One region of the Paenibacillus sp. FSL P4-0184 genome, then DNA from elsewhere that is predicted to be linked to it. Evidence: riboswitches for the same ligand, from Rfam matches in the RefSeq annotation. Region 1 holds a riboswitch; the other holds the start of a gene.

Region 1 (3,155 bases):
CTCATCATGCTTCTCTTCCATATGACTTACCCATAACCAGGAGTCGTGATGGACATTGATCATTACATATAACTTGGCGTCTAGCGCCCAGCCTACAACTTCTTCGACACGGTTGAGGTAAGCTTGATCAATGGTGTAGTTCGGTGCTTCACCTATGTGTGAATCCCAAGTGATAGGAATCCGGATACTTTTGTAGCCTTGTGCGGCGATTTTCTTAATCAGTTCTTGGGTCACACGCGGATTGCCCCAGGAGGTTTCATCCTCACCTGTAGCATCTAGAGTATTGCCAAGGTTCCATCCGGGCTGCATATCGTCTACATAAGATTGGATCTTACTCTTTGGTGCTGCCTTAGCTTGTTGCTCGTCCTTGGTGGCAGCGGCGGCAATGGATGAGAACAAAGAGAGCAGAAGAGCGGTGACAAGGGTCAATGATAAGAATGATTTCTGGATTCGAGTAGTCATTGAATTCTCCTTTGTAAGATCATTTTTGAGGATGCTTAAACCTGACCTTCCTTAGTACTTTGGTGCTTAGATGAACACGTACACCTCCATGAATTCGTTGTAAACGCTTACCAAATACCCTAACATAGAACATTTGCTGTGAGTACCTTACTAATTTGTGGTAAATTCATATATGAATTAGTGATTTGCAGTGATTCCAAAGTTATGGAGGGCAATCCAGTGAGCAGATTTCATTACATAGGCTCGGCTACAGAGCTTCCGTTAGGAGAAAGAGGCAGTGTACTGTCAGCAAAGACATATAATGAAGTGAAAAATTCCCCGGAGTATAAGAAACAAAGAGAGGCTCTGCGCCTGCAAGGTATAATTCCTTTGGATGACATCGCAGATCTGTCTCATTTAAGAGATGAGGACTGTCTTGTATATGACTCGGAAGAAGATGCAGCGGGTATTTTTATAGAGGAGCTTGGGTATTGGAACGATGAGATTCGCAAGCATTTTCGGAGTCCATATGTGTATCGGATTTCACCGAATTGGGGCGGCTTCTCTGTATCCCCTAAGCTAAAAGATACTCTACCGGGATCGTATAACGCCTCACTCAAGTGTTGTCGGGAGTTATTTAGGCTTATGACAGATTATGGGGTATCTGGTGCCGAGTTCGAGCTTTATACATGCTGGGCTGAGGAAGAAGGACTCCCACGTAATAAAAAGTATGATCGAATCTTTGATTTGGCCTCTTTGTCACTGGAGGATGGTTTTGAGCTGAGAGAAAAAGAGTATATTGTGGTTAAAATGATTTGATATTCAATAGGATTATCGCTAACTACTCGTTATACAAAAAACAAATATTGCATGACAAAAGCAACTATATTAGATATGATGAAGCATGGAAAAATTAATATTAGCAATAGGTGCCAATTATGAATGTTTCGGAATTACAATCATAGATTGGTTAAATGGAAAGCGGGTGTGAATCCCGCGCGGTCCCGCCGCTGTGAAAGAGGAGTCCTTGCAAGGTACCACTGGGAAACTGGGAAGGTAGCAAGGGTGATGATACTTGAGCCAGAATATCTGCCTGTTTCTGATACACCGTTAAACTCTACGAGCGATAGAGGGGTGTTTGATATAGTATATGCCTGCTATTATTGCGGTTCACTATCTTAAACCTCTCGACGTTATGTTGAGTGGTTTTTTTTGTAGTGCTATGAAAGTTTATTCTGTTTTTTAACATAGGAAGAGAAGGGAAGGGTTATGGAAACATGAAAAATCATAAGTTTTTAGCTTGGTTACTTATTGTAGCAGTATTTATCACGACGTTCTCTACAAGTGTAATCCCGGCTCATGCGAATGAAGCAAGCTCTACACTTAAAGGGTATGTAACTGTATCCGTAGAGAAGTTTACATTGGGTCAAGGTTATATTAAGGAGCCTATTAAAGTTCCATTCTACGAAGGGGACAATGGCGCATCACTAATAACACGTGCGCTAGGAGAAGGTAATTATAGAAACTTTGGAAGTATAGCTAGTAGTTTTTATTTATCTGAAGTTAAAGATAGTGGCAGAAGTGAAGTCAATATACCGCAATATATTTTAGATATGATTTCAGCCGATGGGAATACAGTCGGAACTAAAGCAGACCAAGAGTGGCTAAGTCAGTTTGACTACACTCACATGTCGGGTTGGATGTATGCCGTAAATAATGAATTTCCTCCGTACGGGATGTCTGATTATCAACCTCAAGACGGTGACATCATCCGAACACAGTTCACCACTTATGGCTATAGTTCTGATCTTGGTGGTTGGGGAGAACCTCCATTTCCATTTGCCAATAAGGATGCTTTAACTGCGGAAATCGCAGAAATTAACAGTGACCCGAATAAAGAAAGTATTTTGGACAGAGCAGTAGTACAAAAGGCAGTTTACCAAGCCTATTCTGTGCTCGAAAATATGGAAAGCTCTCAAGTAAGTGTAGATCATGCACTTGTCGGGCTTACCAATTCTTTGGATATAGAGCCACCTGTTATTACTGTAAGTGGTATTCAGGATAAACAGGAAGTATCCGATAAAGATTTAAGTTTCAGAGTAGCTGTCACAGATAATGTATATAACGGTATCATTCCAGTAGTAAAACTAAATGGAGTCACTCTATCTGCTACAGATGGTGAGTATAAGGTTTCTCTTAACCCAGGTGGTAATGTAATCACTGTAACAGCAGTAGACGGAGCAGAAAATAGAACAACACAAACTTATCAAGTTACCTACAAAATAAATGCTACAACTGGAGTCAAAGAACAGTTAGATAAGAGCCTTGCTTATATTCTAAACACCGTAAAGAACCCGTCATTTGGAACAGGTAGCGGAGAATGGTCAATTCTTTCACTAGCACAGGCCAACTACGAAGTGCCAAGTGGTTATTATGATCTCTATTACAACAATGTAGCTAAGAGAGTAAAAGAATTAATGAAGGATGGAAAACTCGATGCTACTAAAAGCACAGAGCATTCCAGAGCGATCCTAGGACTTACCTCTATCGGAAAAGATATCACGAATGTTGCGGGTTATGATCTAATCAATGCACTCGCTGATTATAAATATGTTCAGAAGCAAGGGAATAATGGTCCTATATTTGCTCTGATTGCTTTAGATAGTCATAACTACGACATCCCGGTATTATTCCCTAATCCTGATGAAAAGGGA
Region 2 (3,155 bases), 2.7 Mb from region 1:
CTTCTACGGTCTGTGGAAAGCTTCCGATTGTTGTCGTTGGCAGAAGTGGCAACTGCCACTTCTCCTGCTGCACCTTCAGGCGCTCAGCAAAAGGTAGGCTACGTTGGTCTGGTAAATCTGTAAGTCCGAAAACTTGCTCAGCCACATCCTTACGACCGCGTTCAGGAAGTGCACGGAAGGCTGTAAGGGCTTCGCGACTGGCTGTCAACGCGGCAGCAGCTTCTGCTGTCCCCTCTAAGGCTGCAGCAAGCAGGCCAAGCTCTCTAAGCTTCTCATCAGCAAAAGCTAAAGCAGCCTTAACGGTGGCCTTCAGCTTCACCTCACCCTGAACAGTAACCGGAACATGCAGCAAACTGCAAGAAGGCTGTAGAATAAGACGATCAAGCGGTACATGTACACTCAGCTTCTCGATTAGCTGCAGCTTAGCATCCAGATCCGAGCGCCAGATGTTGCGTCCGTCAATAATACCCGCTCCCAGCCACTTATCCTCAGGCCAGCCAAGACGTTCAATCGATGCCAGGTTCGTCCCGCCATCATGGACAAAATCGAGACCTAAACCTTGTACCGGAAGCTTGAACAGTGCCTCCAGCGGTTCAGCAGCTTCAAAGTAAGTCTGCAGAATAATATTTAATCCAGGCACGGATTCAGCAATTTCTGTGTAAATCGAGTTAAGTAATGATAATTCTGATTCATTAATTCCTGTAACAATCGCTGGCTCATCAATTTGTACCCAGCTTACTCCTTCTTGCTTCAGTTCCTGCAACAGCTGAACGTAAACCGGAAGAAACCGAGCAGCAATCTTCGCAATATCCGCAGATGCAAAACCTTTTGACAACTTAAGGAATGTATAAAGGCCTAAAACCACAGGTTTACCCTCAATTCCCGCTTGGGACTTGGCAAAACGATAAGCTGCCAGTGGTTTATTCTCGGTCAGACGCGGCGTTTGTGCACCGATCTCTGGAACGATGTAATGATAGTTCGTATTGAACCATTTAGTCATCTCGCAAGCGGTAGCCTCAGCATTTCCTCTAGCCATCGCAAAATAAAGATCAAGCCCAATGTCGCCACCATCATACGCATAACGTGGAGGTACGATCCCGAACATTACAGCTGTATCTAGCACATGATCGTAGAACGTAAAATCATTTACCGGAATTAAATCAATTCCTGCCTCCTGCTGAGTCTTCAAATGCTGAAGCTGAATTCCTGTCATTTCAGAACGGAACTCTTCCTCATTTATTTTTCCCGCCCAGAAGGCTTCCAACGTTTTCTTCCACTCGCGGTTTTTCCCGATTCTTGGATAGCCAAGATTGCTTACTTTTACTTTGTTCGTCACTTTGCAGCTCCCCTTCTCCATCTTCTTATTTTGGACTCGATATCACTTGCATTCCTATAAAAAAGAGCGCCCTTCCCTAAAAAAGTCAAAGGGAAAGACGCCCATAATATACCTATGGTTAACGTCTAACACCTTCCTATCCTCCGTAGGTGTAGCAGTGCTGTTGAAACAGGCAGGTCTCCTGGCTAGCGGTGTCAACATCCTTAGCAGTCTTCCCAGCAGTAGTAAATTGCCAGTGACATATGTTGCTATGGACTCTTCCGTTACAGTGGCGGGACCGCATCGGCTTCAAACCGAATTTCCCTATTAAGCCTACCGAATTACTAATTTCCGGCAAGCACCTGTCTCCGATATTGTCAAGCTAAAACGCCTTTGGCGTCCTTTTAAGGACGGTAAGCGTTTATGCGAGAATTATAAGAAAGTATTTCGTGAAACTTTTACTTTCTTATAATTTAATTGCTAAAACGCCTTCAGCGTCCTTTTAAGGACGGTAAGCGTTTATGCGAGAATTATAAGAAAGTATTTCGTGAAACTTTTACTTTCTTATAATTTAATTGCTAAAACGCCTTCAGCGTCCTTTTAAGGACGGTAAGCGTTTATGCGAGAATTATAAGAAAGTATTTCGTGAAACTTTTACTTTCTTATAATTTAATTGCTAAAACGCCTTCAGCGTCCTTTTAAGGACGGTAAGCGTTTATGCGAGAATTATAAGGATAAAGTGAGTGTCTTAAATCTGATGTCATCATACGTGAAAGCCCCCGTCATCTGCAATAGATTACGGGGGCTTTTGTTATATCGATTCCTTATAACGGATTTAGAAAAACACGAAATATACTACTGCAGCAAGTACTATGCGATATATAGCAAATGGTAAAAGCTTAATCCGGTTGATCAATTTCAAGAAGAAACGCATCGATAATAGTGCAAATACAAAGGCACTGATAAAACCTGCAATGAAGAACGGCAGGGCATCGATGGTGAAATATTGCCAGTTCTTCATCAGTGAGAGTAAACTGGCGCCTGCCATGATTGGAACAGCCATAATAAATGTGAAATCAGCAGCAGCGCGATGACTCATACCCAGAAGAACACCACCAGAAATCGTCGACCCGGAACGAGAAAATCCCGGCCACAAGGAGAAGCACTGGACCAGACCAACACCTAGCGCCTGCTTATATGTAATCTGATCGACACTCTCCGTTTGAATCTTCTTTGGTCCGAATAGATCCGCAATAATCATTAATACAGCACCGACTACTAGACCGATTAACACGGTGGATGTAGAGAATAAATGCTCGTCAATATAATCATTAAACAGAACCCCCAGCACGCCTGCTGGCACTAAACCTACAAGCACCTGTGTAAGCTTCAGGTGGCCCCCTTTTTCAAGCTGTGGTTGTTGCTCGGTTACAGGATCCAACTGCTTGCGGCTGAAACGCTTTAAGCCCAGCAATTCAATGAACCGATTTCTAAAAATAACTACAACTGCTAATATTGACCCCAGCTGTATAACCACTTTGAACGTATTGGCCGTATATTGCCCAAATAACTCTGTCGATTTTAACCACATATCATCAACAATAATCATATGACCTGTGGAGGATACCGGAGCAAATTCAGTCAATCCTTCAACAATTCCCAAAATAATAGCTTTAATAATCGTTAATAGCTCCATTTGTTCTCCTCCTTTTAATCATAACTTTTATCTATAAGTCCTTCTCGGCTCAACCTTCGGTGTTCATTTTCCGGCTGCGCTTGCGGAAGAACAAATACCCAAGGATCACTACTCCACCTGCAAGAAGCACGTACACTACGTTGG

Evidence for each region. A riboswitch is a leader RNA that binds a small molecule or an ion and turns the genes downstream of it on or off. The one in region 1 is predicted to bind cobalamin.
Region 2: another riboswitch for cobalamin. It lies ahead of metE (5-methyltetrahydropteroyltriglutamate--homocysteine S-methyltransferase); the one in region 1 lies ahead of MKY52_RS05330 (S-layer homology domain-containing protein).

Annotation. Positions count from the first base shown of each region.
Region 1 covers NZ_JBBORN010000001.1:1,251,325-1,254,479, reverse strand. Annotated here, with positions in the region: gene MKY52_RS05340 (cellulase family glycosylhydrolase) at 1-462, opposite strand, end outside; gene MKY52_RS05335 (hypothetical protein) at 682-1,260, shown strand; cobalamin riboswitch at 1,352-1,552, shown strand; gene MKY52_RS05330 (S-layer homology domain-containing protein) at 1,719-3,155, shown strand, end outside.
Region 2 covers NZ_JBBORN010000001.1:3,963,735-3,966,889, reverse strand. Annotated here, with positions in the region: gene metE (5-methyltetrahydropteroyltriglutamate--homocysteine S-methyltransferase) at 1-1,357, opposite strand, end outside; cobalamin riboswitch at 1,491-1,696, opposite strand; gene MKY52_RS17305 (undecaprenyl-diphosphate phosphatase) at 2,151-3,011, opposite strand; gene MKY52_RS17300 (DedA family protein) at 3,061-3,155, opposite strand, start outside.